One region of the Leisingera sp. UBA4491 genome, then DNA from elsewhere that is predicted to be linked to it. Evidence: riboswitches for the same ligand, from Rfam matches in the RefSeq annotation. Region 1 holds a riboswitch; each other region holds the start of a gene.

Region 1 (7,089 bases):
CGATGTCGCGGATCTGGACGTGGTGATCACCGACCGCCCCGTGCCGGAAGAATTCGCCGAGGCCGCGCAGGCCGCAGGCACCCGTATCCTCACCGCAGGACAAAACGAAAGCAGCGAAAATGACTGACACGCCTGTAACGGACCTTTTCATCATCGGCGGCGGCATCAACGGCTGCGGCATCGCCCGCGACGCCGCAGGCCGCGGGCTGTCGGTGACATTGGCAGAGATGAATGATCTGGCCTCCGCCACCTCCTCCGCCTCGACCAAGCTGTTCCACGGCGGATTGCGCTATCTCGAATATTTCGAATTCCGCCTGGTGCGCGAAGCGCTGATTGAGCGTGAGGTGCTGCTGAAGGCAATGCCGCATATCTCCTGGCCGATGCGCTTTGTGCTGCCGTTCCACAAGCACATGCGGTTTGACAGCGAGACGCCCACATCCAAGCTGCTGACAACCTTTATGCCCTGGATGAAGGGCCGCCGTCCGGCCTGGCTGATCCGGCTGGGGCTGTTTCTGTACGACAGCCTTGGCAAGCGCGGCATCCTGCCCGGTACTGCCAAGCTGGACCTGGCAAGCGACCCTGCGGGCCGCCCGCTGAAGGCCAAGTTCAAGACCGCCTTTGAGTATTCCGATTGCTGGATCGAGGATGCCCGCCTGGTGATGCTGAACGCCCGCGACGCCATGGCCCGCGGCGCCAAGATCCTGACCCGGACCGAAGTGCTGTCCGCGGACCGCCAGTCAGACCACTGGGTGATCCGCACCAAGGACCACGCCACCGGCGCGGAGCAGGAGCACCGCGCCCGGATGCTGGTCAACGCAGGCGGGCCGTGGGTGGCCGATGTGCTGCACCAGAAGCTGGGCCAAAACAGCCGCGAGAACGTCCGCCTGGTGCGCGGCAGCCATATCGTGGTGCCGAAACTGTTCGACCACGGCCGCTGCTATTTCTTCCAAGGCACCGACGGGCGGATCATCTTTGCCATTCCGTACGAGCAGGATTTCACCCTGATCGGCACCACCGACGCCGACCACCCGGACCCGGACACGGCACCCGTCTGCACCGAAGCCGAGCAGGAATATCTGGCGGCCTTCGCATCGGAGTACTTCGAGAAGCCGGTGAAGCGCGAGGATATCGTCTGGACCTATTCCGGCGTGCGCCCGCTTTATGACGACGGCGCCAGCTCCGCCACGGCGGCCACCCGCGAATACGTTCTGACGCTGGACCAGGCGCAGGCGCCGCTGCTCAACGTCTTTGGCGGCAAGATCACCACCTACCGCAAGCTGGCCGAGGCGGCGCTGGCGAAGATCGGCGAGGTGTTCCCGCAGCTGCCCGCCAGCTGGACCGCAGGTGTGGCGCTGCCCGGCGGCGATTTCCCGGTGGAGGACGTGGCAAAGCTGACCTCCAAACTGGCCGCGGACTATCCGTTCCTCACCCCCTATTGGACGGGCCGGATGATCCGCGCCTATGGCACCGAGGCCTGGGAGGTGCTGGGAGACGCCAAGACCGCCGGTGATCTGGGCCAGGATTTCGGCGCCACCATTACCGCCCGGGAACTCGACTGGGCGATTGCCCGCGAATGGGTGCGCGCAGGCGACGATTACTTGTGGCGGCGCACCAAGCTGGGCCTGCGGCTGGATGAGGCCCAGCGCGCGGCGGTGGATGCCTACATTCAAGGGAAAGCCGCACAGTTGGCGGCATGATACAAACGGCCGCGCCCAAGCCTGAACGGGGCCGGCGCGGCCCGGCCTGCCGGCCGGGCGATGGCTCTGCTTAGAACTCGACGCCCTTCTGCGCTTTTACCCCGGCGCGGAAGGGATGTTTGATCTGGCCCATCTCGGTCACCAGATCGGCAATCTCGATCAGCTCTTCCTTGGCGTTGCGCCCCGTCAGCACCACATGGGTCATCGGCGGCTTGTGCTCCACCAGGAACTCCAGCACCTCTTCCAGGTCCAGATACTCATAGCGCAGCGCGATGTTGATCTCGTCCAGCAGCACCATGGTGTTCTTCTCGTCCAGGATCATCTCCTTGGCCTTTTCCCAGCCCTTCTGCGCCGCGGCAATGTCGCGCGCCTTGTCCTGGGTCTCCCAGGTGAACCCCTCGCCCATGGCATAGAACTGGCACAGATCGCTGAAGTTCTCCTCGATCAGCGTCCGCTCCCCGGTCTGCCAGGCGCCCTTGATGAACTGCACCACGGCGCAAGGCATCTTGTGGGCGATGCAGCGCATGATCATGCCAAACCCGGAGGAAGACTTGCCCTTGCCCGGCCCGGTGTGGACGATGATCAGGCCCTTCTCGCCCTCCTTGGTCTTCATCATCCGGTCGCGCGCGGCTTTTTTCTTGGCCATCTTAGAGGCGTGACGGGCGGCTTCTTCCTCTGAGATGCCGGTTTCAGACTTTTCGCTCATGGGGGCTCTCCAGCTGTTTGACCCCATGTCTTGACAAAGAAGGGCGCGATAGCGCAAGGGGGTTTCGCTGGTTCCTGCGAAAGCAGGCGAAGAGGGAATGTGAAGGCCGCCAAATTTCTTTGGAGACCCGAAGCACAGCCGCCCCCGCGACCGTGACCGGATGAGGCCGCCATGCCACTGGGAGAGATCCCGGGAAGGCAGGATGGCCGGCAAGGCCCGCGCCTTGGCATCCGCAAGCCGGGAGACCTGCCAGCAACAGAGAGAACAACGGGCGGGCGGGGTGTTCCGCGACCGGTTGAGGGGCTGGCACGCTGCCGCCCCCCTTTCGGCCATCCCGCACGCCTGCCGCGACAGGAGACGCGCCGATGGCTGACGATATGGCAGGCAAGACTGCCAGCACCCCGGGACCGGTCACGCTGACCGTTTGCCTCACCTGCCGCCGCGAGGGCGCCGACCCGGAGGGGGCCCGCCCCGGCGCCATCCTGCACGCCGCACTGGCAGAGGCCGGGATGCCCGAAGGCGTCGCCTTGCGCGGTGTCGAATGCCTGTCCTCCTGCAAGCGCGGCTGCGCCGTGGCACTCGTCGGCGGCGCCGAGCGCTGGACCTATGTCTACGGCGACCTCGACCCGGACCAGCATGTCCCCGAAATCCTGGAAGGCGCCGCCGCCTATGCCGCTACCGCCGACGGCGTGGTGCCGTGGCGCGAACGCCCGCAGACCTTCCGCAAGCAATCCGTTGCCCGCATCCCGCCGGCCAAGTTCTTCTCCGAGGAGTAAACATGAGCGACCTCAACAAGATCCCCGTCACTGTCATCACCGGCTTCCTCGGTGCGGGCAAGACCACGCTGATCCGCCACCTGATGCAGAACCCGCAGGGCAAGCGTCTGGCCGTGGTGGTCAATGAGTTCGGCACCGCCGGCGTGGACGGCGACATCCTGAAGTCCTGCGCGGATGAGAACTGCCCGGCAGAAAACATCATGGAGCTGGCCAACGGCTGCATCTGCTGCACCGTGGCCGATGACTTCATCCCCACCATCGAACAGCTGATGAACCTGCCGGAGAAGCCGGATCACATCGTGATCGAAACCTCCGGCCTGGCGCTGCCCAAGCCGCTCTTGAAGGCCTTTGACTGGCCCGCCATCCGCTCCCGCATCACTGTGGACGGCGTGATTGCGCTGGCCGATGCCGAGGCGGTCGCCAAGGGCCAGTTCGCCCCCGATCTGGACGCGGTGCAGGCCCAGCGCGAGGCGGATGACAGCATCGACCACGAAACCCCGCTGTCGGAAGTGTTCGAGGATCAGATCTCCTGCGCCGACATCGTGCTGCTGTCCAAGGCCGACCTGGCCGGCGACGCAGGCGTCGAGAAGGCCCGCGCGGTGATCGAGGCCGAGGCGCCGCGCAAGCTGCCGATCCTGCCGATGAGCGAAGGTGTCATCGACCCGCGCATCATCCTGGGCCTGAACGCCGCTGCCGAAGACGATCTGGAGGCCCGCCCCAGCCACCACGACGGCCACCACGACCACGAGCATGACGATTTTGAAAGCATCGTTGTCGAAATGGGTGAAGTCTCCGATCCCGAAGCACTGCAGAATGCCATCGTGAAACTCGCCCGCGAACGCAACATCCTGCGCGTCAAAGGCTATGTCGCGGTGGAGGGAAAACCGATGCGGATGCTGGTTCAGGCCGTGGGCGAGCGCCTGCGCGCCCAGTATGATCAGCCCTGGGGCGCGCAGCCGCGCAAGACCGCCCTAGTGGTCATCGCAGAGCATGACGACATCGACGAACAGGCCATCCGCGCCGAGCTGGGGGCCTGAAGCAAGTGAAATTGAAGCGTCAGAAATTGAACGGTCCCGCCCGGCGGCACGCCGGGCAGCGCCCGTCCCGCCCCCCACGGGGCGGGCGCTTCGCTTCCTGCCCCGCCGGGCCGGGCGCTGCCCTCCCCGCTACCAAACGACCTTACAGGCAGGGAGCCTGACCCATGCACGTCGTCTTCCGCGAAAGCCACGGCCTTGACGAGACCGACACGCCGCAGGACCTCGGGCAGACGCCCGGCGATCTGGTGGTGCTGTCGTTTTCCGACAGCGATCTCGGCGCCTTCGCGGCAGGCTGGCACCGGGCGGACGGCAAGCTGCCCTCTCTGCGCCTCGCCAACCTGGTGGCGCTCAAGCACCCGCTGTCGGTCGACGTCTACGCGGAACAGACGCTGGAGGGCGCCAAGGGCGTTCTCGTCCGCCTGATCGGCGGCGAAAGCTACTGGTCCTATGGCCTCGCCACGCTGCAGGATCTCGCCCGCCGCAAGGGCATTGCGCTGGCGATCCTGCCCGCAGACGGGCGCGAAGATGCGCGGCTGGATGAGCTGTCCACCCTGCCCGTCTCCACCCTGCGCCGCCTGCAATCCCTGTGCGACGCCGGCGGCGCGGTGGCAGCCCAGGCAGCACTTGCCCAGCTGTCGCTGGCGGCCGGCCTTTATGCAGGCCCCGTCCTCGGCCTCAAATCCATGCCCGAGCACGGGTTCTACGACCCGGACAAGGGCGTGCTCGCGGACCTTCCGCCGCAGGACAGGCCGCTGGTGCTGGTCAGCTTCTACCGCTCCTACCTCACATCCGCCGACACCGCGCCGGTGGACGCGCTGATCGAAGAAATGCGCGCCCGCGGCTACGCCGCCTTCGGCACCTTTGCCGCCAGCCTCAAGGCGCCCGCGGCTGCGGACTGGCTGCGCGCCAAGCTCCCGGAGTTGACCCCGGCCGCAATCATCAACGCCACCGCGTTTTCGGCCCAAGGCACCGACGGCAGCGCCTCGCCGCTCAGCACCACCGGCTGCCCGGTGTTCCAGGTTGCCCTCTCAACGGCCCGCAGGAAAGACTGGCTTGAGGCCGGCCGCGGCTTGTCGCCCGCCGACCTTGCCATGCATGTCGTGCTGCCCGAGGTGGACGGCCGCATCTTCGCAGGCGTCGTCAGCTTCAAGTCGCCGGGCAGGAAAGACCCGGACCTGCAATATTCCCGCTTTGCCCACCGCGCGGACGCGGACCGCATCAGGGCTGCCGTGGACCGTGTGGAGGGCTGGCTGCGCCTCGCCAAACTGCCGAATGCAGACAAACGCCTTGCACTGGTCCTTTCGACCTACCCGGGCAGAGACCACAACCTCGCCCATGCGGTCGGGCTGGACGCGCTGGCCTCCTGCGACGAAATCCTGCGCGCGCTCTGGGATCAGGGCTATAGCGTCGAGCCGCAGGAGAACACCGGTCTGCGGCTGATGGACGAGACGCTGAGTGTCCCGCTGGAGGACTACAAGGCCGCCCTCGCCGCCCTGCCGCAAAACCTGCAGGATACCTTGGCCGAGGCCTGGGGCCGCCCGGAAGAAGACCCAGACTGCCGCGATGGCGCCTTTCAATTCAAGGCCTTGCGCGCTGGTAAAGCGCTGATCGCGCTGCAGCCAGAGCGCGGTGAGGTGAAAACCCGCGTCGACGATTACCACGATCTCGACCGCACCCCGCGCCACGCCTATGTGGCCTTTTACCTTTGGCTGCGGGCGCAAAGCGATGCCCTCGTCCACATCGGCGCCCACGGCACGCTGGAATGGCTGCCGGGCAAGGCGGTGGCGCTGTCGGATACCTGCTGGCCTGAGGTTCTGACCGGCCCGCTGCCCGTCGCCTACCCCTTCATCGTCAACGACCCGGGCGAGGCCGCCCAGGCCAAGCGCCGCATCGGCGCCGTCACCATCGGCCACCTGCCGCCGCCCTTGGCGCAGACCACTCTGCCCGAGGGCATGGCGCGGCTCGAAAGCCTGCTGGATGAATACTCCACCGCCGACGGCCTGGATCCTGCCCGCCGCGACCGGCTGATCGGCGACATCCGGGCGGAGGCACAGGGCACCGGGGTAGAGGCTGACCTCGGCCTGACGCCGGACACCTCGCCTGCCGAGGCGATCACCCGCATCGACGCCTTTGTCTGCGACATCAAGGAAAGCCAGTACGGCGAGGGGCTTCACATCTTCGGCACCGGCCAGTGCGGCGCTGAGGAGCGCGCCGGGCTGATCGCCGCGCTGGACGGCAAGATCGTCACCCCCGGCCCCTCCGGCTCGCCGTTCCGCGGCCGCGCCGATGTGATCCCCACCGGGCGCAACCTCTTTACCACCGATCCGCGGGCGGTGCCGTCGCGGGCGGCGCATGCGCAAGGGGTCAAACTGGCGGAAGAGCTGCTGCGCCGCCACCTTCAGGATCACGGCGACTGGCCCAAGGGACTGGTGATCGACCTCTGGGGTTCCGCCACCATGCGCACCGCGGGAGAGGAGTTTGCCATGGCGCTGCACCTCGCGGGCCTGGCGCCCAAGTGGGACGAAGGCTCCGAGCGCGTCTCCGGCTTCGAGGTGCTGCCGCTGCCGATGCTGAACCGCCCGCGGATCGATGTGACCCTGCGGGTCTCGGGCCTGTTCCGCGACGTCTTCCCGGGCCTTGCCCAGATGTTCGAAAGTGCCGCCGCCGCCCTCGCGGCCCGCGAGGAGGACCAGGCGGACAACCCCTATCTCATCGAAACGCCGCGCGTTTTCGGCCCCAAACCCGGGCAGTACGGCCTCTCGATGAACCCGCATCTGGACGACTACACCGACGCGGCCCGCGCCGCGGCAGGCGAAGCCTGGCTCAACGCCTCCTCCCACGCGATCGACGCCAAGGGCGAAATCCGCGACGCC
Region 2 (7,089 bases), on a different contig from region 1:
CTACAGTCGGCTGTACAACCTGCGCGAGGGCGCCAGCACGGAGGAAAACGCAGGCCAGCTGAGCGGTTTCCTGAACCTGCCCCGGGACAAGGCGATGGAGATTGCCGCAAGCAAGTCTCTGTTTGCCGACTGAGCCGGGCGCCGCGCCTGCAGCGGCACAGGTTGACAAGCCGGCCCCGGTGGCCTCGGCATGGGCGGATGAAGCGGCCCCGCCCGGGGCCTGCGTGCGCCCGCCTGCCGCCGGAGCGGAACCGGACCAGCAAGAGGGGTAAGGGATGGCAGACCCGGCAGAACGCAAGGCCGTCTTCTTGACCGGCAGCCTGATGCGGCATGTCACCCGCATGTCGCTGACGGCAAGCATCGGCCTGATGGCGATGTTCGCGGTGGATTTTGTCGATATGGCGTTCATCGCCATGCTGGGCAATGACGCGCTGGCAGCTGCGGTGGGCTATGCGGGCACCCTGCTGTTCTTCACCAACTCGATCAATATCGGCCTGTCGATTGCCGCAGGCTCGCTAACCGCGCGGGAACTGGGCGCGGGCCGACCGGATCTGGCCCGGCATTACGCCACCAGCGTCGCCGCCATCGGCGTGCTGACCGGGCTGGTGATGCCGATCCTTGTGCTGGCCTGGCTGGAGCAGATCCTGACCCTGCTTGGCGCCCAGGGCGAGGTGCTGCGCCTGGCGATGCGCTATGTCTGGATCATCCTGCCGACGATGTGGGTGATGGCGCTGGCGATGACCGGCATGGCGGTGCTGCGTGCCCATGGCGATGCGCGCCGCTCGATGGTGGCGACGCTTTACGGCGGCGGGCTGAATGCGGTGCTGGATCCACTGCTGATCTTTGGCCTGGGGCTGGGGCTGGACGGGGCGGCCATTGCCTCGGTGCTGGCCCGGGCCTGTATGCTGGCGGCGGCTTTCTGGCCAGCGATCCGGGTGCACCGGGGGTTCATGCGGCCTGGCTTCGGGCAGATTGCCGGCGACCTGCGCACGATCCGCTCGATTGCGGTGCCGGCGGTGCTGACCAATATCGCCACCCCGGTCGGCAACGCCATCGTGCTGCGCGAAATTGCCCAGTTCGGCACCGAGGCCGTCGCCGGCATGGCGGTGATCGGCCGCCTGATGCCGGTGGCGTTTTCGGTGATCTTTGCGCTGTCGGGCGCCATCGGCCCCATCATCGGCCAGAACTTCGGCGCAGGCCAATTTGCCCGCGTCCGCCAGGCCTTTGCGGCCGGCATCACCTTTACCGCAGTCTATGTGCTGCTGATGGCGGCGGTGCTGTTTGCGCTCAGGGCGCCGATTGCCGACCTGTTCTCGGCCACCGGAGAGACCCGCAGGCTGATATACCTGTTCTGCGGGCCGCTGGCGCTGGCCTATTTCTTCAACGGGGCGATCTTTGTCGAGAATGCCAGTTTCAACAACCTGGGACGCCCGGTCTACTCCACCTGGATCAACTGGGGCCGCCACACCCTGGGCACCTGGCCGCTGGCGGTGCTGGGCGGCTACCTGGCCGGTGCGCCGGGAGTATTGGCAGGCCAGGCCGCCGGCGGGATGATCTTTGCCGGGCTTGGCGCGCTGCTGGTGCACCGGGTGCTGCGGGGCCTCACCCGGCCTGCCCAGGTCGATGCCTTTGCGCCGCAAAACCGGCTGCATGCCCTGCTGGGCCGCCGCGGCTGGTGACGCCCTGCGGCACTGGACGCTTGATCCGGGGCCGAGCCACGGAAAAGGGCGCCCACCGGATCCGGCGCGCGCCCCTGGGCCTTCAGATCTCGACCTCAACCCGGCCGATCGGGTTGGAGCAGCAAGCCAGGATATACCCTGCCTCCACATCCTCCTCCGAGATGCCGCCGTTGTGGACCATATGCACGTCGCCCGCGGTCTTCTTGACTTTGCAGGTGCCGCAGATGCCGAAGGTGCAGCCCGACGGGATATTCAGGCCCGACGCCTTGGCCACCGCCAGCACCGTATCGGTCTCGGTGCAGGTGGCGGTGACGCCCGACGCGGCAAAGGTGATCTCTGCCGCCGCGGTCTCTTCCGGCACCACATCGTCCAGCTCCGGCACATCGGCTTCGGTCTCCACCGGCGCGCCAAAGCTTTCCTGATTGTAGTTCTCCATGTCGAAGCCCAGGCCGTTCAGCATGTCGCGCACCGCCTGCATGAACGGATCCGGCCCGCAGCAGTAGACCTCGCGCTCCAGGTAGTCGCCGGCAATCAGGCCCAGCATGATTTGATTCAGCTGCCCGCGGTAGCCGGTCCAGACCTGATAGGGGTCGTCCTCCTCGACCACGAAATGCAGCTTGATCCCCGGCACCCGCGCCGCCATGCCCTCCAGCTGGCGCCGCGCGATGATCTCGCTGGGGCGCTTGGCGCAGTTGATGAAGCTGACATCGGGCGACTGGCCGCGGTCAAACAGGTACTGGGTCATCGACAGGCTGGGCGTGATGCCGGAACCCGCCGAGATGAACAGGAACTTGCCGTTCGGGCGCTTCGGCAGAGTGAACAGGCCCGCCGGACCGGAGGCCTTGAGGAACATGCCCGGGCTCAGGTTGTCCAGCATCCAGCGGGTGCCGATGCTGTCGGCCTGCGCCTTTACCGTGACCGAGATCGACAGCGGCCTCGAGGGCGAGGAGCTGATGGTGTAGGTGCGCCAGACGGTGCCGCCCGGCACCGGAAGCTCCAGCGTCAGGAACTGGCCCGGCTGATACTTGAACCACGCGCCGGACGGCGCGCGGAAGCTGAAGGTGGCGGTGTTCGGCGCTTCCGGCACGACAGAGACGCATTCCAGCATCTCGTCGTCCTTCCACGCCAGGGTTTCGTCCAGCGTCTCGAAATTGGCCTGCAGTCCCATGCCGTTACTCCGCCGCGATCAAGTTGCGGCCGGTCAGCGCACGGGTCAGGTGCTCGGCATACCAGTTGGAGAACTGGATCACACCGCTTTCCTGCACCTCCGAATAGGGGCCGGGCTCATAAGCGGGCGAGTTGATGCCGCGCTGGTTGTCCTCCACCACGATGCGGTCCTCGTCGTTGGTGGCAACCCACACTTCGGTCAGCCGCTTCAGGTCATAGTCCTGGCCTTCGACGGCATCCTTGTGCACCAGCCATTTGGTGGTGACTTCGGTCTCGGTCGGGCTGATCGGGGTGACGCGGAACACGATGGAATGATCCGGCAGGAAGTGGTTCCAGGTGGTAGGATAGTGGAATTCCAGGAGCGTCCCCGCATCGGCAAACGGCACCCGGCCCAGCTTCTTGGCCACAGCCGCCTTGCCGTCCATGGTATAGCTCTCGGCGCCCTCGTTCAGCGGCATCCGCGCTACCCGGTATTGGCCGCGCGCGTCGATCTGGAACTGGGCCGGAATACCCGCCGCCTCGATCCGGTCGAAATGCTTCTGAAGGTGCGGCGGGGTCTCGCCGCCCTCAACACCGGTCACCGAGGGATCTTCGGGGAAGGTCCGGCACAGCGACGGGTGGTTGCCGCCGCAGTGATAGCACTCGCGGTTGTTCTCCCAGACCAGCTTCCAGTTGCCGTTCTCGATGATCGAGCTTTCATAGGCAACCTTGGCGTTGGCCAGGTCATGCGGCTCCAGATAGGGACGCGCTACAGCGGCGAAAGCATCGAAGTCCGGCGCCTCATCCGCCAGGCAGATGTAGATCAGGCCCGCCAGGTCGCGGCAATGCACCGGCTTCAGCCCGTGCTTGGACGCGTCGAAATCCGGCCCCATGTCGCGCGCCCACAAGAGCGAACCGTCCAGTTCATAGGTCCACTGGTGGTAGGGGCAGACCAGCTTGGGCGAATTGCCCTTCTTGGCCTTGCACACAACCGAGCCGCGGTGGCGGCAGGCGTTGTGGAAGGCCCGCACCTCGCCATCGGTGCCGCGCACGATGATGACATTGTAGGCGCCGACTTGATGGGTCACGAAATTGCCGGCCTTGGGGATCTCGCAGGCGGGAATGGCAAACAGCCACTCGCGGTAGAAGATCTGGCGCATGTCCAGATCCAGCACGCCCGGATCGGTATAGAATGCCTGCTCCAGGGAATAGTTTTTCTGACGGGCCACCAGTCTGGCCAGGATCTCGCTGTCGTGAAGCATCTGCTTCTCTCCTTTGCCGCATCCCCGCGGCAGGTTGGCTTGGCTGCAGGCATGAGGAGAGAGATCACAGGCCACGCGCCCGCAACCGCCCCGCCGCCGCCCGCGGTTGACGTTTTCGTGGCAAGGCTGGTTTCCGGACTGTCCCGGGGCCATTCGGCGGCGGGGCCTGGCACCTTCCCGAAGCGCATGCTTCAGTGGTCTTTGCCATGCCTTGCCCGGGGTCACCGTTGCGGGGGCAGTGCCGGAGTTTCACCAGCTTCCCAATTCTCCGCCCCAGGGGGCGGCACCTTGCTGAGGCGCAAATTGCCCTAAACGCGGCCGTTGCGCGGAGACAAATCCGACCCGCCGAAACCGGAAAAAGACATGCATGTTTGCCGTGCCCGGCGGGACAGGAATGTATAGAAACTCAAACCGGCACTCGCCAGCCCGTTTGCGGCAAGCGCTTATCTTTCATGCGGTTAGGCGCTGCCTGCCGCACCGAGCCGATTCGCAGCCAGCATTCCCGGTACCGGCCTCTTGGAAAGCGGGATGCATTAAACTATATATCGTATAGTTTAATGAAACACAGGAGCAGCCGATGACCACCGGCCACGTCTTTATCGCCACCAGCCTCGACGGTTTCGTGGCCCGCAAGGACCATTCTCTGGACTGGCTGTCCAAGCAGCCCGCCGCCGAAGACTGCGATGGCGGATTTGCCGCGTTCATGGACGGCGTCGACGGGCTGGTCATGGGAACAGGATCCTTCCGCACCCTCCTCGGCTTCGGCCAATGGCCCTACAGCAAACCGGTTGTGGTCCTCAGCAGCAGCCTGACCGGGCAGGACATTCCCGAGGAGCTGAAGGACAAGGTGCGTCTCAGCACCGCCGCGCCCGCAGACCTCATGCAGGACCTGCAAGAAGAAGGCTGGACCCGCGCCTATATCGACGGCGGCCGGCTGGTGCAGTCCTTCCTGCGCCAGGGGCTGATCGCCGATCTGACCATCACAACGATCCCGATCCTGATCGGCAGCGGCATCCCCCTGTTTGGCAGCTTGGACCGCGACATCGACCTCAAGGTGGCAAGCTCCCGGATCCTGCCCGCCGGCATGGTGCAGACCACGTTCCGGGTGATCTGACCGATGCCCCCGCGGATGGGACGCCCGCCCAAGGGCAGCCGGACCCTCAGCAAGGACGATGTGCTGAGGCAGGCCCTGCAGCTGCTCGACACGGGCGGCAGCAAGGCCCTGACCTTCAAGGCGCTGGCCGAGGCGCTTGGCGTCACCCCGATGGCCGTTGCCCATCACGCCGGCACAAGGGACGAGATGATCGCCAGCCTCGTCGCAACTGCGTTTGAAGGGTCAGACACCCCGTCAATGGCAGCAACGCCCAAGCTGCGGTTGCGGGACCTGATGACCCGCTATTGCGCCCAGGTGACCCGGCACCCGGAACTCGCGAAATGCATCCTGGAAAACCCGTCCCTGATCGGCCCCTCCCTGACCGGATTGACGCAGCTTATCGAGGCAGAAATCGCCGCCGCAGGCGTGACCGGAGCGGACGCCCGCACCCTGCTTTGCCTCATCGTGGATTACACGCACGGTTTCGCCTTTGCAGCCGCCGCGGCACCGGGAGCGGCGCTGAAGATTGACGATTTCACCCCCGCACTGGACTGGGTGCTCGACCGTATCGAATGAAAATACGCGGGCCAATCATGGCCCGCGCATCCGCTTTCGCCTTGCAGAGCCGCCCGAACGGCGGCCCGTCTTCACTTCGATTTCCAGCTGTCCAGCCAGCGGCGGAAGCGGCCCTGCCGTTCCGCAATCGCATCGCCCGCGGCATAGAGGCTGTCCTCTGCGCTTTCAATCATCGGGTCGATCCGCGCCCGGCGGAACCGGCGCCAGCGCACATAGATGGCCCACAGGATGGCGGCCAGCAGCACCAGGAAGATGATGCTGAACCAATTGGTCGGCTTGTCCTCCGGCCCTGCCACCGGTTTGATCGACACCGCATTCGGGAAGATCGACAGGAACTCGTTGCGCCAGCCGTAATGCATCACCGCCACCCACTCCGGGTTGGCCTTGGTCGAGATGCTGTCATTGGCGTCGGTGTACAGATTGGCTGTGTCGAACTTGAAATAGGGTGGCCAGCTCCAGCCGGTGTCCTCATTGCGGTAGACGATGGCGCGGCCGCTGGGGCGCACGCCCTGGATGAATTGCACATCGCGGTTGATCAGCTGCGCCGACTGGTCGTCGGGCTTGGACCAGAACAGGCGGGTCCAGTCGTTCAGCTCCTGCCGCTCCTCGTAAGTGTTGACGATGCGCACCACGTCGTACTGCGGCAGCGTGTAATGCAGGAAGGCACCGAACAGCACCCAGAAGGTGATCAGGAAGGCCCATTTGATGAAACGCATCGGGCAGCTCCTCACATGAAGTTAATGACATAGACCAGAAGCGCGATGGCCCCCAGCGGGATGATATAGACCAGGAGGATCAGCTTGCGCCGGAACGAGCGGTCATACTGCCTCAGCCCCCGTTGGATGAAGGCCGCACGGTCGCCGGTCAACCCCTTGTCTTTCCAGCGCCGTTTCAGCTTCGCCCGCCGCACCTCGCGCGAGTAGAGCGACACCGCGCCATAGGCCAAGGTCAGCACCACCAACAGGATCAGGATCAGGCGGATAAAGCCGAACATCTCTAGCGCCCCCTCACCCGGTTCACCGCGCCCCAGGGGCCGACCCGCTCCACCAGCCCCTGGCGCTGGCTGCGCGGCAGCTTAGGCATCCGCCCCTCCATATCCGGCTCATGCCCGAACAGCGCCTGCCGCGCGCCGGCCTTGTCCACCGCATACTCCCGCGCCAGGAACTCCGCCGCATAGGCCTTCTTGGTCTCCGGCCAGCCGCGGTACTGGCGGTAGAATTCCTCCTTGTGGCAGATGAACATCTGCCGGAAATCATGCGGGCACAGCTCCGCCAGCAGCATATTCACCAAGTCGCGGCAGGGCGTGTCCGACGCCCGCAGACTATAGAAATAG
Region 3 (7,089 bases), on a different contig from region 1:
ACTTTTCGAAGTTCAGAACCGTCTCGCGGAAGTTCTCATGATAGGCAATCGTGACATGGATCGCGTCCACGCCGCCCTCGCGCAGCTGGCGGAAGATCTTTTCCGACCAGTTGGCATATTGCAGGCAGTCGATACGGTAGCCGGTCATTCAGGCACCTCGTTCATTAATGGTCAGCGCCCGTCCCAAGTGAATGCGGGGGGCAGGACGGGCGCTGCATCCGGCGTGTCGCCGGATAAGTTCAGGCCGCGCGATTGACGGGCATCAGACCGGCTCGCCGGCGCTGATGTAGGCGGTCTTGACGGCGGTGTAGAACTCCGCCGCCGCCTTGCCCTGCTCGCGCGGGCCATAGGAGCTGTCGCCGCGGCCGCCGAACGGCACGTGGTAGTCGGTGCCTGCGGTCGGCAGGTTGACGGTGACCACACCGGTGCGCGCGTTGCGGCGGAAATGGGTGGCACGGGCCAGCGACTGTGTCACGATGCCAGAAGTCAGGCCGAAGTTGGTGTCGTTGACCACCGCCAGCGCCTCGTCATAGCTGCCCACCTTGATCACGCTGGTCAGCGGCGCGAACATCTCCTCGCGGTTGATGCGCATATCGTTTGTGGTGTTCAGGAAGACGCCCGGGGACATGTAGAAGCCCTCGTGCGGCATTTCCAAACGCTGGCCGCCGCAGGCCAGTTCGGCGCCTTCGGATGTGCCGGTATCGACATAAGCCAGGTTCTCGTTCAGCTGCTGCTCGCTGACCACCGGCCCCATCTGCACGCCCGCTTCCAGCGCGTGGCCCACTTTCATGGCCTGTGCCCCGGCGACAAGCTTGTCAACAAAGGCATCATGAACAGCCGCGTGGACCACGAGCCGGGAGGAAGCGGTGCATTTCTGTCCGGTGCCGCCAAAGGCGCCGCCCAGCGCCAGGGTGACGGCCAGATCCAGGTCGGCGTCGTCCATCACCGCCAGCGCGTTCTTGGAGCCCATCTCCATCTGCACCTTGGTCAGGTTCTGGATGGCGGCGGCGGCAATGCCCTTGCCCACCGGCACCGATCCGGTGAAGGAGATCGCGTTCACCTTGTGGCTTTCGACCAGGCGCTGGCCAATGGAGCGGCCGGAGCCCATGACCAGCGAGAACAGGCCCTTGGGGATGTCCTGGCGCGCGATGATCTCGGTCAGGGCAACCGCCGAAGCCGGGGTGATGTTCGCGGGCTTCCAGACCACGGCGTTGCCGTAGCACAGCGCCGGCGCGATTTTCCACGAAGCGGTGGCGGTCGGGAAATTCCAGGGGGAGATGATGGCGACCACACCCACCGCCTCGCGGCGCACGTCCACCTCGATGTCCGGGCGCACGGAGTCGGCGTTTTCCCCGATCTGGCGCAGGCATTCGGCGGCGTAATATGTGAAGAACTGGCCAGCCCGGTAGACTTCGCCTTTGCCCTCAGCCAGCGGCTTGCCTTCTTCGCGCGACAAGAGCGTGCCCAGTTCCTCGGCGCGGGCCATCAGCTCATTGCCGATGTTCGTCAGCACCGCCTGCTTGCGCTCCAGCCCGTAGGCGGCCCATTCGCGCTGCGCGGTCTGCGCCTGATCCAGAGTGGCGTCCAGCTGATCGGCGCTGGCCTGGGCAAACATGCCGACCAGATCGCTCAGATCCGAAGGGTTGCGGTTTTCGATTTCGCTTTCGCCAGCCAGCCATTCGCCGGCAATCAGGTTCAGTTTGGTCACGGAGAAGCCCCAGATGCTGAATTTCAGGTTTGCAGCAGGATGGACTTCCGCCCTAGCATCAGTCAAACTCAATAAACTGAACGCAATTTCAATAATTCTGAAGTCATGGCCTTGAAGATCGAAATGCTGCGCGCCTTTTGCACCGTGGCGCAGACCGGGAACCTGTCGGAGGCCGCAAACCGGCTGGGCCGGACCCAATCAGCGGTTTCCATGACCCTCAAGCAGATGGAGGACCATCTGGGCAAGAAGCTGTTTGAGGGCGAGCGCAAGAACCAGCTGTCGCCGCTGGGCGAGCAAGTCTTTGAACTGGCACAGAAACAGGTGCGCCACTTCGACCAGACGGTGCAGAGCATCGAGATGGCAGCCGAGGCGACCCACGGCCTGATCCGCATCGTGTCGGTGCCATCGGTGGCCGCTCTGGTATTCCCGGCGGTGCTGGAGCATATGACCGCCCGCTTCCCGGGCCTGAAGGTAGAGCTGCGCGACACCGACACCCAGCAGGTTCTGGACGCCCTGGCCGAGGGCAAGGCGGATATCGGCATCGCCTCCGGCTATCATCCGCTCAACGGAGTCAAGGCGGTGCCGCTGTTCGAGGATAGGTTTGGCCTGGTCTGCTCTGCCGATCACCCGCTGCTGCGGCAGGAACAGCCGCCGGCGATCGCTGATGTTACCGGGGCCGGTTTTGTCCGCAACGCCCTGTGCGGCCTGATCCGCAACGAGCGCTTTGTCGAGGCCAGCAGCGCGGCCGATGTGACGATCCACAACACCCATTCGCTGATTACCATGGTGCGGACTGGCAAATGGGTGACCGTGCTGCCGCAGACCGTGGCCCGCTTCATGCCGGAAACCACCGCCTTCCGCGCCATAGCTGACTTGCCGGACAAGCGGGAGGTCTACCTCTACCAGCGCGAACGCTCGCGGTTTGCGGCCCTGACCGAGGAATGCAGCAGCTTCATCCAGTCCTGCGACCTGTCACCGGATCAGCCGGAGTAACCGCGCGGCGGCGCCCGCCGCCGTTCAGGCAAGGTGAAAGGACAGATGCGGCGCGCCGCCGCCGGCATCCCGGACCTGCCGGGCCGTGATCCCGAACACCTCCGACACCGTGTCCGGCGTCAAGGCCTGTTGCGGCGTGCCCGATGCCACCAGGCGCCCGCCCGACAGCACCGCCACCCGGTCGCAGGTCAGCGCCTGGTTCAGATCGTGCAGCGCCACCACGGCAGTCACCTTCAGGTTCCGGACACAGTTCAGGATCGACAGCTGGTGGTGGATGTCCAGATGGTTGGTCGGCTCGTCCAGCAGCAGCAGCCCCGGCTGCTGGGCCAGCGCCCGCGCGATATGCAGCCGCTGCCGCTCGCCGCCGGACAGGGTGGCCCATTCGCGCTGGGCAAATGCCTCCATTTCGACCGTCCGCAGAGCTTTGTCCACCTGCCGGGTGTCTTCGCCGCTCCAGGGCCGCAAGGCCGACAGCCAGGGGGTGCGTCCCAGCTCCACGACCGAGCGCGCGGAGATGCGCTCCGCGGTGTCGGCCTGCTGCTCGACGATGGCGATCCGCTGGGCAATTTCCCGGCGCGACAGCCGGGCCAGCGGCTGCTCCGCCAGCAGCACGTCGCCCTGCGAGGGCCGGGCCAGCCCCGCCAGCAGCCGCATCAGCGTCGATTTGCCGGAGCCGTTAGGGCCGACCAGCGCCAGCGTTTCCCCCGGTTGCGCCGACAGCGACACATCCGACAGCAGCTCCTTGCCGCGCACCGAGAAGGACAGGCTGCGGGCTTCGATCCTCATCGCGCAGTCCTCTGCCCGCGCACCAGAATGATGGCAAAGGCCGGCGCTCCGATCAGCGCAGTAACGACGCCGATGGGCAGCACCTGCCCGGGGATGATGATACGGGACACGATGTCGGCGCCGATCAGGAACACCGCTCCGGTCAGGGCGGCGGCGGGCATCAGGCGGCGGTGGCCAGGGCCAACCAGGAACCGCGCCGCGTGCGGGATCACCAGGCCGACAAAGCCGATGGAGCCAACGATCGACACCATCACCGCGGTCATCAGCGCGGTGGCAAAGATCAGCACCACCTGCACCCGCCGCACCGGGATGCCCAGCGCCGCGGCGGAATCGGTGCCAAAGGTGAAGGCATCCAGCGCCCGGGCGTGGAAGCGGCAGACCATCCAGCCCGCCAGCGCCAGCGGCACCGCCAGCCACGCATCCGGCCAGCGCACGCCGCTGAGGTTGCCCATCAGCCAGAACATGATGCCGCGCGCCTGATCCGCATTGGCGGACTTGGCGATGATGAAGGCGGTAAGGGCGTTGAACAGCTGCGAGCCGGCGATCCCCGCCAGCACGATCTGCGCCGCCGCCGCCCGGCTGCTGCCCGCCCCGGCGGCCCGCGCCAGAATGGCGACAAAGCCAAACGCCAGCAGCGCCCCGTTGAAGGCGCCGAAGGACAGCGACAGGGCGCCGCCGCCGAGGCCCGCAATGGTCACCGCCACCGCCCCGGTCGAGGCGCCGGCGGAGATGCCAAGGATGTAGGGATCCGCCAGCGCGTTGCGCAGCAGCGCCTGCAGCACCACGCCCGCCACCGCCAGCGCGGCACCGCACGCCCCAGCCACCAGCGCCCGCGGCAGCCGGTAGCTCCAGATGATGCCCTGGTCCACCGGGTCCACCGGCAGCCCCGCCCCGGCCAGCTTGTTGACAAGAACGGACAGGACAAGGTCAGGCGCAAGCGAGGTTTCCCCGATCATTGCGCCTGCCAGAACCGCCGCAGCCAGCACCGGCAGAGCCAGGCAAGCGCCCCTGACGCCCTGCCAGGCCAGTGCGGCGGCTGCGCTCATGCGCCGTTGCCGATCGCGCTGAGTTCAGCCGCCAGATCCTCCAGCGCCGGGATTGCGCGGATGGTGGCATCCATCGCCTGGGCATCCATCACCACGATGCGGCCGTTCTTCACAGCGTCCATCTGGCTGGCGACCGGATCGGTGCGCAGAAACTCCAGCTTCTTCTCGTAGTCATCGGCGGCAAAGCGGCGGCGGTCCATGCGGGCGATCACGATCACCGTCGGATTGGCCTTGGCGATGGTTTCCCAGCCGACGGTCGGCCATTCCTCGTCAGTTTCGATGACGTTCTTAAGGCCCAGCTGCTGCATCATGTAGCCCGGCGCGCCCTTCTGGCCGGCGACAAACGGGTCGCTTTCCATCTCAGGCGAGGAGAACCAGAACACGGCCGAGGCGTCTTCCAGCGCAACCTCTTGTGCCTTGGCAACTGCCGCGGCTTCGCGGGCCTTGTAGCCGGCGACCAGCTCTGCGCCCTTTTCGGCCTCGCCAAAGATCGCCGCAAGCTCCTCGATGCCCTGATACAGGCTCTCGGTGGTGAACATTTCTGTCCGGGTGCCGTCGCCGCCGGTGGTGTTGTCCTTGCCGGCGCAATCGGCGGGCAGAACATAAGTCGGGATGCCGAGGTCATGGAACTGCTCGCGCTTGGCGACGATGCCTTCGGGGCCGACGTGCCATTCGTACTGCGCCGCCACCAAGCCGGGGCGTTTGGCAACCACGCTTTCAAAGCTCGGGTCGTTGTCGGCCAGACGCTCGACCTTGGCGTTCACCTCGACAAATTCCGGCAGCACGTCGTTGAACCAGACCGAGGTGCCCAGCACCTTGTCCCCCAGCCCCAGCGCATAGAGCACTTCGGTGGCCGCCTGGCCGACGGTTACGGAGGATGCCACAGGGGCTTCGAAGGTGAGGGACTGGCCGCAGTTTTCGATGGTCAGCGGAAAGGATTCATCAGCAGCCGCAGCCTGAGCCGCAAGAGTGAAAGACAGGCCAATAAGGCCGGAACGCAGGAACATTATAGTCGATCTCCATGTGTCAATGACCGGAGAACGGGTGAAAGGGCATTGACCGGCGGGGCAGAAGGTCTGAGCCCTTCCTCTGCGGCGCCTGATCGCGGCGGCGCATCCTGCCGGCAACCTCCCCGGACAACCCCGCCCGGTGTGCTTCGGTTTTTACCGGCAGGTCTCCTGACTGGCGGGTCATCGTCTGGGCCGCCTTCCCGGACCGCTGGGATCCAGTGACGCGATGGCACAGCACTCGCCGCCTACAGTTGCGGGGGCAGTTCCGGTTGGCGCCCGGCAGGCACCGCGGATTCCCTCTTAGCCCTTGCGGGACCGGTTAAGCGCGCGTAGCGCATCGCCCTGCTTGCGGCAAGAAAAAGTTGCCGCTGGCAGGGAAAACCTGCGCGGGAGGCGCCCCCCCCTGCCGGGGCGGGCTACAGGATTTCATCCTCGTCAAACATCGGATCATCCTCCAGCTGGGCGCTGATATCCTCGACCGAATCCTCTGCCTTTGTGACGGAGGGGACCCTTCCCAGATGGAACACTGCATCGCCCTCGTTCACGACGGGCATTACCGCGCGGCCGACAATCAGCCCGTCGAAGGGGGCCAGGATTTCCTCGTCCTGCTCGCCGAAAGGGTCCGATACTGATCCCATCAGCTCCCCTTGCCGGACCAGCTCCCCGTCGTTCCTGTAGACCCTCAGAAGCCCGCCCATCGGCGCCCGCAGCCATTTGCTGGAGGCGCAGAACTGCGGCTGCGATTTGGGTTTGGAAATGCCCTTGGCCGGGACCATCCCCATGTGCCGCAGCACCCGCAGGATGCCGGCCAGCCCGGCCCGGATCGACAGCTCGTCAAAGCGCAGGCCCTCGCCCGCCTCAAACAGCAGGATGTCCTTGCCGATCTCCTTGGCCGCACCGCGCAATGAGCCGTCGCGCAGCGGCGACTGCATCACAATGGGCGCGCCGAACACCCCGGCAAGCTCCCGGGTTTTCGGGTTGTCGGGCGAGATGCGGATCTGCGGGTAATTGGTCCGGTGGACCGCCGCCGAATGCAGGTCGATCCCCAGATCCGAGCGGGCGACCACCTCTGCCATGAACAGATGCGCCAGGCGCGAGGCCAGCGAGCCAAGCTCGCTGCCGGGAAACGCCCGGTTCAGGTCGCGCCTGTCGGGCAGGTAGCGGGAGTGGTTGATGAAGCCGAAGGCATTGACGATCGGCACCGCAATCAGCGTGCCCTTGAGCGTCGTCAGGTTCGGCGCCCGCAGCAGCCGCCGGATGATCTCCACCCCGATCACCTCGTCGCCATGCACGCCGCCGCTGACAAAGACCGTCGGCCCGTCCTGGCGGCCATGCACCACATGCGCCGACATGGTGACCGGCGTGTGATCGGACAGGACGCTGACCGGCAGGTCAACCGTCAGCCGCGAGCCCGGCGCCACCCTGGCATGGCCGATGGCAAAATGCTGCCGCCCCTTCATGCCGTCATCCCTTGCCCTTGGTTTTGGTGGCACCTGCCTTGGCGTTCTTTTCCAGGAATTCGATCATCTTGCCGGCGATATCCAGG
Region 4 (7,089 bases), on a different contig from region 1:
GTGAGCAGCCGCGCCCGGCCCGGTCACAGCCACCGCGCTGGTGCCGGGCATCGGCGCCAGCTGCCAGGGATAGGGCGCCTCCGCCAGCGGGTCCGCAGGCAGCTGCCCGGCGATATAGTCGCGCACCGCCTGGCGGATCCGCATCGGCGCCAGCGGCAGCTCCTCCGCCGCGTGCAGCATCCGGAAGCTGCCGCCGCCGCTGACCCGGTAACTGTTGGCGGCAACCGCAAAGCGCTGCTCCGGTGCCACCGAACGGCCGTTCCAGCTGAGATCCAGGATCCGCTGCGCCGAGGGATTGATGCACTCTCCGCTAGCGGAATAGCGCGGCGGCTGCGACAGGCAGATCTGATAGGTCAGCCCGAAGATCACATCGAAGTGGTGCCCCGCCCGCTGCGGATCGGCCAGCAATGTGCCGCGGCTGCCGGGCGCGATCCGGTTGAACAGCCCTGCCGACATCTCCAGCCACTCCCGCAACTGCGCGCCGGTGACCGCAACCACCCGCAGCTCGTTCGGGAACACCTGCAGATCGGCAATATTTCGGGCGCACAGCTCCCCGGCTGCGATGTCGGTATAATAGTGAGGGCCGGAGCGGCCGCCGAACTTGCAGGGTGCCGCCGCAGACAGCAGCGGCAGGGCTTCCGCCGCGGTGCCCCGCAGCAGCGGCCGCACCGCAGCCGCCTGGGCGCTGGCGACCAGCGCGAGCCCCCGGTCGGGCGCAAAGAAGGTGAAATAGGAATGCATCGCTACCGGGCTGTAGCCCGCAGGCTGCCGCATCCGCTCCAGGGTGCGGGCATGATCCGCGGCCAGCGCCCGGGTGAAGCTTGGCTCCTCCTCCGTCAGCGGCACAGCAGCACCGGAGCGCCCCGTCTGCGCCACCGGCCGCAGGCTGGCGCTGCCGCCGGCGGGCCGCCAGCCCGCATCGCCGTACTCCAGCTCCAGGCTGATCACCCCCAGATGCGATCCATGCGCCCCCGGCATCACCACCGGTTTGGCAAAGGCGTGCTCCGGTCCAGGCAGCGTCAGATGGGTATGGCCGCCCACCACCGCGTCAATCCCGGGCAGTGCCGCCAGCTGCTCCAGCGCGTTCTCGCTGCTGTCCGCACCGGTCCCGGCAGCAATCCCGGTGTGCGCCAGCGCCAGCACCAGATCGCAGCCCTGCTCCCTCAGCCGCCGGGCCTCCCCCTCGGCGGTCTCCACGATGCCCGTTGCGGCCAGTTGAACCTCCAGCGCCCGGCCGCACCAGATCAGCGTCTGCGGCGGCAGCACCGACAGCAGCCCGATCCGCACCGGCGGCAGCCCGGGGCAGCCTGGGATCTGCCGCTCCAGCACCGCCGTATTCGCAAAAGGCAGGTCAATTTCCGCCTGCACGGCGGTCAGGTTGGAGCACAGCACCGGGCACGGCATGTCCCGCAGCACCCCCGCCAGCGCCGCAAGGCCAAAGTCAAAGTCGTGATTGCCCAGGCCCGCCGCGTCATATTCCAGCACCTGAAAGGCCCGCGCTAGCGGATGCGGCCCCGGGGCACCGGGCACGATGTCCCCCAGCGGCGACCCCTGCAGACCGTCGCCATTGTCGACCAGGATGCAGGCCGCGCCCTGTTCCGCCGCCTCGGCCCGCGCCCGGCGGATCAGGCTGGCCACCCGGGACAGGCCAATGGCCGGATCCGGACGGTCGGCATAGTAATCGTGGCTCAGCAGGTTGCAGTGCAGGTCCGTGGTCGCCAGCACGCGCAGTACCCCAGCGGGCCGGGTCTCCGGAGCCCCTGCCCCGCCTGTCATGTCCGAATCTCTGCTGACACCGCCTGCCCGCCGCTCCTGTCGCACCATTCGGCGCCATTCTTGATTAGCGGCTATTTGAATCAGCGATTTAAGGATTTGCAATAACTCCTTTAAGCACTCTGTTAACTTTTTCCGCCCGCCCATGCGCTGCGGCTCGGTTGCACCATGGTTTGCTGGCAATAGCCCCCGCGGCGGCCGGGCAGGTGTGGCGGTGCAGCGACAGGCAAGCGCAGATCGCAGCGGAATGCTGGCACCGCCTGCGGCACACTGTCATGGATTGCATCATTTCACCCGGCAGCCACGGCGTCCTGCCGCCAGCCAAAGGAGAGCCGCCATGAAACGCGCAGAACAGGTGACTTTCGGCGGCGGCGGCGGGCTGGACCGCGCCGCGCATCTGCGCACCGACGCGGCAGCGCTGGACGCCGCCTGGACCAGCCCGCAGACCCAGGTGCTGCTGATGTGGCGCGGCAAACCACTGGCCCGGCGCGCAGAAGACGCAAACCTGCCCTGCGGCCTGGCCTGGACCGCGCCGGACCATCCGCTGGCCGCCAGCCGCCGGGACACGGCGCTGTTCCTTGGCCTCACCCCCGGCGGCGCCCCCTGCTTTGCCTGCGATCTCAGCGGCTGGCAGCCCGAAGGACTGGACCCGGACGCGCTCAACAGCTTTGCCGATGCCAGCGAACAGCAGCACCCGGATCTGCCGCCCGCCCATGTGTTTGCCGAGCTGCGCCGGGTGATGACCCGCCTGACGCCGCTGGAGGCCGAGCTGGCCTCCACCGCCAAGGCGATGCTGGCCTGGCACCGCAGCCACCGGTTCTGCGCCTGCTGCGGTGCGCCGAGCGATGTGGCGCAAGCAGGCTGGCAGCGCATCTGCCCGGCCTGCAAGGCACCGCATTTCCCGCGCACCGATCCGGTTGTGATCATGCTGATCACCCATGGCGATTCAGTGCTGATGGGCCGCTCGCCCGGCTGGCCCGAAGGGATGTATTCGCTGCTCGCAGGCTTTGTCGAACCCGGCGAGACGCTGGAGGCCGCGGTGCGCCGCGAGGTGCTGGAGGAAACCGGCGTCAAAGTCGGCCGCGTCAGCTACCTCTCCTCGCAACCCTGGGCCTTTCCGATGTCGCTGATGTTCGGCTGCGCAGGCGAGGCGCTGAGCCGCGGCATCACCATCGACCCGTCCGAGATCGAAGACGCGCTGTGGGTCAGCCGCCAGGAGATGATGACCGTCTTTGCAGGCGAACACCCGGTGCTGAAGCCCGCGCGGGAAGGGGCGATTGCCCATTTCCTGCTGAAGAACTGGCTTGCGGACACGCTGGACTAGGGCGCATATTGCCCCAAACCGCAGCCGGACGGCGCAGCTGAGGCAGGCAGACATGAAGATAAAAAGCAAAGAAGATATCGAAGCCCCGATTGCAGAGGTGTTCGGCGCAATCTCCGATTTTGAGCTGATGGAGCGCTCCGCCCTGCGCCGCGGCGTCGAGCTGCAGCGCACCGGCGACCTCTCACAGCCTGAGAGCGGGCTGGCCTGGGATCTGAATTTCAGCTTCCGCGGCAAGCCGCGCGAGATCCGGCTGACGCTGGCGTCCTATACGCCGGAGACCGGGCTGGCCCTGACCGGCAGCGGCAGCGGCATCGACGGCCGGATGGAGATCGAACTGCTGGCGCTGTCGCCGCAGCGGACGCGGATGGCGGTACAGCTGGAGCTGTCACCCACCAATCTGACCGGCCGCCTGCTGGTGCAGTCGCTGAAGCTTGCGCGCAGCAAGCTGACCAGCCGGTTCAAGCTGCGGCTGGCGGAATTCGCCAAATTCAGCGAAGAGCGGCTGAAACGCACCGCCTAAGCCGCTGCGCCGCGCCGCAACAGGTCAGGGCTGCGGCAGCAGCCGCGGCCACAGCGCGGCATTCTCGCGGGCAAACGCGCCCAGATGGCCGATTGCCTTCAGCCCCAGATCCTGCGGCGCCAGAACCGTGCGGCGCTGGTTTGCGCCGCCAAAAACCTCGCCCAGCCGCCAAACGGCCGGCGGCGGCACGACGTCGTCATCTGCCAGCGCAAACAAATCCACCGGGATGCCGGTCTCTGCCCAGCGGGGCAGCGGCAGGCTTTGGCCGGTCTCCGGCAGATAGCTGCCCCGGGTGGTGCACCAGCGCCGCCATTGCCAGTAAACCCCCGCCGGCAAATCGGCCCCGAACCCCACCGCACGCCCGGGAAGATACCCCAGGGCACGGACCGCCAGCGGCACATGGCCGAACCAGAAAGCCAGTGCCAGCGCACGGTAGGGCCAGGGATGATCGTGGTGATGCACCAAGCCGCCCGCAACCACGATCATGCGGGCGACGTCCTCAAGATCATTCTGCAGGGGCATCAGCATCGCCCCCAGCGAATGGCCGATCACCCACAACGGCACGCCCGCATAGTGCCGCCGCATTTCGGCCCGGGCAGCAGGCTGATCCGCCAGCGCCCAATCGGCCATTGTGATCTTGGACCGGCGCGGATGTCCCCGCGCCGAGTCCCCGGAATCCGTGTAGTCAAAGGTCAGGCAGGCAATCTGCTGCTCCGCTGCCAGCCAGCGCGCAAAATGCCGGTAAAACCGCTGCGGCACCCCGGTTGCGCCGTTCAGCACCACCGCCGCCCGCGCCGTCCCGCCCGGATGGTACAGCCGCCCCGCCAGCACGGCCTCCCCGGACGCAAAGCGCAGCGCTTCCTCCCGGATACCGGCGGTATGTTCTGCGTGTCTGTCCAGCATGGCAGCCTCCTAGACCAATTGGTCCACTTCCTGACTGGACCAATTGGTCTAATGCTGTCAAGCTGCCGCCATGACTGACGTGACGACAGCCAGCCCGCCTGCCAGCAGCCAGGCTCCGGCCCCGACCCGGGACCGGCTGATCCGCGCTGCGGCCGAACTGTTCCGCAACAAGGGCTACAACGGCACCGGGCTGGCGGAGCTTCTGGCCGCAGCCGGGGCGCCCAAGGGCTCGCTCTACCACCATTTCCCCAACGGCAAATCCGACCTTGCGCTGGCGGCGTCCACCTGGGCCTCGGACCAAATGCTGGCACTGATCGACGCCGCCTTCGCCCCGGCGCCCAGCTTTCGGGCCGGGGCCAAGACGGTCTGCTACAAACTGGCAAAACTCTTTGACAAGCAAGGCAAGTGGAGCGGATGCCCGGTCTCTGCAACCCTGTTCGCCGGGCCGGAGAACAACGCCTTCCGCCAGCACGCCGCGGATCTGTTCGAAAGCTGGATCGCCGCCACCGCCCGCCACGCCCAGCGCCTGGGCCTGCCGCAGGAGGAGGCGCGCGCAGCGGCGGAGAATTTCTATATTCTGCTGCAGGGCGGCTGGCAGCTGGCGCGGGTGCGGCGCGACTCGGATGTGATCCGTGCCCTGCACACCCAGATGCAAATGCCGCCGCAGAAAACCGATTGACGACTCACGGAACCAACCGCTACCGCTTGTGGTGATGGTTCCCGTGCCACAGAATCTTGTGTCCGGGATGAAAAGGGAACACGGTGCGGCCCCGCCCCAGGCAAGGCCAATTCCGCGACTGCCCCCGCAACTGTAAGCGGCGAGCGACCCCGATAGAGCCACTGGCCCGTAAAGAGGCCGGGAAGGATCGGGACAGCGACGACCCGCAAGTCAGGAGACCTGCCATCGAATGTGAAACTCGAACCCGGGCGGGGTGTCCGGACAGGGTCTGATGGCACCGCGGGACTCCCGCTTTCTCATCCGGTCTCTTGTCTTCTGCCCCCCGCACCACGCGCGGAGGGCGCAAATATGATGTGGACGGACACAACGCATTTCTATGCGGCAACGGATTGCAAGTATCTGGGGCGCCCCTGCCCCGCCGCAGAGCGGATGATCGGCAAGCTGGCCGAGGCGATGACCAAGGCCAAGCCCCTGACCCAGGAGGATTTCGAGATCACCGGCACCACTGCGCTGGACGGCTGCCCGCGCAATTGCCCGGCGCAGTTCGTGGCCAGCCACGACCGGATCCGCCTGTTCTGCGGCGTTGGCGAGGACGTCCCGCGCGAGGGCCTCGACCGTTTTGCCGATGCCATCCTCAACCGCGACGGCACCGGCTTTGCGGCGTCAAAACTGGACGCCCGCCCCTGCGCGCTGATGGAAGCGCTGCCGAAAACCGCGGAGGCGCGGCAGGCTGAGCAGATGATGGCGTTTTGAGCACAAAATTATCTATGCTCTAAGGGCTGCGCCCAAGCCTGTGAGGGGGCGAATGCGCCCTCCCTTGCGGAAGCCCGGTTGCAGCCCGGCCTATCGGCCGGGCGAAAGTCAATTTGGATGACCCTGCGATCTAACCTGCCACCTGCCCCGCGCAGGCCCAATCCAGCTGCGCCTCGGTCTCCACCGCACAGGGCCTGACCGCCCGCAGCCGCGTTAGCGCCAGCGCTGGATCCTCGCCGCATTCGATCATCAGCCGCAGCACCGCCATGCCGGACCGCCCGCAGCCGCCCCGGCAATGCACCAGCACCCGGCCGCCGCCCGCCAGCGCCTGCCGCGCCGACTGGCTGGCCGCAGGCCATTTCGCCGCCACCGCCGGCGGCGGCACCTGGAAATCCGGCACCGGCAGATGCACCCAGCGGCAGGCCATGCTCTGGATATCCACCCCCAGCCGTGGCGCACCGGCGGCCACGTGCTCGGCCTCGGTGGTCATTGAAAACACCAGCCCCGGCTTCCATTGATAGATCTGGATCAGGTCGCCCCGGTAATCGCCCTCCGCGCCGGGAAGCCGGCACAGCGCCAGAATACCGCCGCCCGCAGACAGCGCGTGGATGGTCAGCCCGACCGGCGCCGCCGTGTCCGGCGCTGCTGGTTCAGAGGTTTCTTCAGATCGCATACCGCCTCCTTAGCCGCTGCGCTCCTGCTGTCCCCCGCGTTGCCCCGCCCCAGCAGCCTAGCCGTTAACCGCGCAATGCCAAAGCCCTTTTGCGGCCCTGGATTGCGCCCTTCTGCGGTGGACGAACGGGCTGCGGTTCAATACCCTGCGCGCAACGCGGGGCGCCCGCAATCCGAATCCGGCACGAGAGATCATGAACGACATCCCCAGCGGCACCACCGGCGGCACCGGCCAATCCCAGTATCAGGTTCTGGCCCGCAAGTACCGGCCCGAGACCTTTGCCGATCTGGTGGGCCAGGACGCCATGGTGCGGACGCTGAAAAACGCCTTCGCCGCCGACCGCATCGCCCAGGCCTTCATCATGACCGGCATCCGCGGCACCGGCAAAACCACCACCGCGCGGATCATCGCCAAGGGCATGAACTGCGTCGGCGAGGACGGCCAGGGCGGCCCCACCACCGATC

What was found. Region 1 has a riboswitch for cobalamin ahead of B2P87_RS18875 (DUF1636 family protein). Riboswitches for the same ligand answer to the same signal wherever they lie in the genome.
Positions count from the first base shown of each region.
Region 2: linked by a shared signal. The riboswitch ahead of B2P87_RS09950 (aromatic ring-hydroxylating oxygenase subunit alpha) and the one ahead of B2P87_RS18875 (DUF1636 family protein) in region 1 are both predicted to bind cobalamin.
Region 3: linked by a shared signal. The riboswitch ahead of B2P87_RS02050 (ABC transporter substrate-binding protein) and the one ahead of B2P87_RS18875 (DUF1636 family protein) in region 1 are both predicted to bind cobalamin.
Region 4: linked by a shared signal. The riboswitch ahead of B2P87_RS08090 (hypothetical protein) and the one ahead of B2P87_RS18875 (DUF1636 family protein) in region 1 are both predicted to bind cobalamin.

Region 1 is NZ_DGNN01000030.1:11,396-18,484, forward strand. Features, by position in the region: gene B2P87_RS18860 (DeoR/GlpR family DNA-binding transcription regulator) at 1-127, shown strand, start outside; gene glpD (glycerol-3-phosphate dehydrogenase) at 120-1,697, shown strand; gene cobO (cob(I)yrinic acid a,c-diamide adenosyltransferase) at 1,768-2,403, opposite strand; cobalamin riboswitch at 2,455-2,671, shown strand; gene B2P87_RS18875 (DUF1636 family protein) at 2,769-3,179, shown strand; gene cobW (cobalamin biosynthesis protein CobW) at 3,182-4,216, shown strand; gene cobN (cobaltochelatase subunit CobN) at 4,381-7,089, shown strand, end outside.
Region 2 is NZ_DGNN01000017.1:147,388-154,476, forward strand. Features, by position in the region: gene B2P87_RS09935 (DUF5928 domain-containing protein) at 1-133, shown strand, start outside; gene B2P87_RS09940 (MATE family efflux transporter) at 276-1,679, shown strand; gene B2P87_RS09945 (hybrid-cluster NAD(P)-dependent oxidoreductase) at 1,762-2,847, opposite strand; gene B2P87_RS09950 (aromatic ring-hydroxylating oxygenase subunit alpha) at 2,852-4,087, opposite strand; cobalamin riboswitch at 4,195-4,393, opposite strand; gene B2P87_RS09955 (dihydrofolate reductase family protein) at 4,665-5,201, shown strand; gene B2P87_RS09960 (TetR/AcrR family transcriptional regulator) at 5,217-5,756, shown strand; gene B2P87_RS09965 (DUF1523 family protein) at 5,828-6,472, opposite strand; gene B2P87_RS09970 (hypothetical protein) at 6,484-6,750, opposite strand; gene B2P87_RS09975 (DUF6638 family protein) at 6,753-7,089, opposite strand, start outside.
Region 3 is NZ_DGNN01000005.1:115,491-122,579, forward strand. Features, by position in the region: gene B2P87_RS02025 (membrane dipeptidase) at 1-148, opposite strand, end outside; gene B2P87_RS02030 (aldehyde dehydrogenase family protein) at 263-1,708, opposite strand; gene B2P87_RS02035 (LysR family transcriptional regulator) at 1,814-2,701, shown strand; partial or broken gene B2P87_RS02040 (ABC transporter ATP-binding protein) at 2,977-3,487, opposite strand; gene B2P87_RS02045 (FecCD family ABC transporter permease) at 3,484-4,533, opposite strand; gene B2P87_RS02050 (ABC transporter substrate-binding protein) at 4,530-5,540, opposite strand; cobalamin riboswitch at 5,685-5,878, opposite strand; gene B2P87_RS02055 (succinylglutamate desuccinylase/aspartoacylase family protein) at 5,960-7,003, opposite strand; gene rimK (30S ribosomal protein S6--L-glutamate ligase) at 7,008-7,089, opposite strand, start outside.
Region 4 is NZ_DGNN01000016.1:53,852-60,940, reverse strand. Features, by position in the region: gene B2P87_RS08115 (5'-nucleotidase C-terminal domain-containing protein) at 1-1,776, opposite strand, end outside; gene nudC (NAD(+) diphosphatase) at 2,111-3,097, shown strand; gene B2P87_RS08105 (SRPBCC family protein) at 3,150-3,617, shown strand; gene B2P87_RS08100 (serine aminopeptidase domain-containing protein) at 3,642-4,520, opposite strand; gene B2P87_RS08095 (TetR/AcrR family transcriptional regulator) at 4,591-5,199, shown strand; cobalamin riboswitch at 5,218-5,440, shown strand; gene B2P87_RS08090 (hypothetical protein) at 5,548-5,952, shown strand; gene B2P87_RS08085 (protein-tyrosine phosphatase family protein) at 6,083-6,625, opposite strand; gene B2P87_RS08080 (DNA polymerase III subunit gamma/tau) at 6,819-7,089, shown strand, end outside.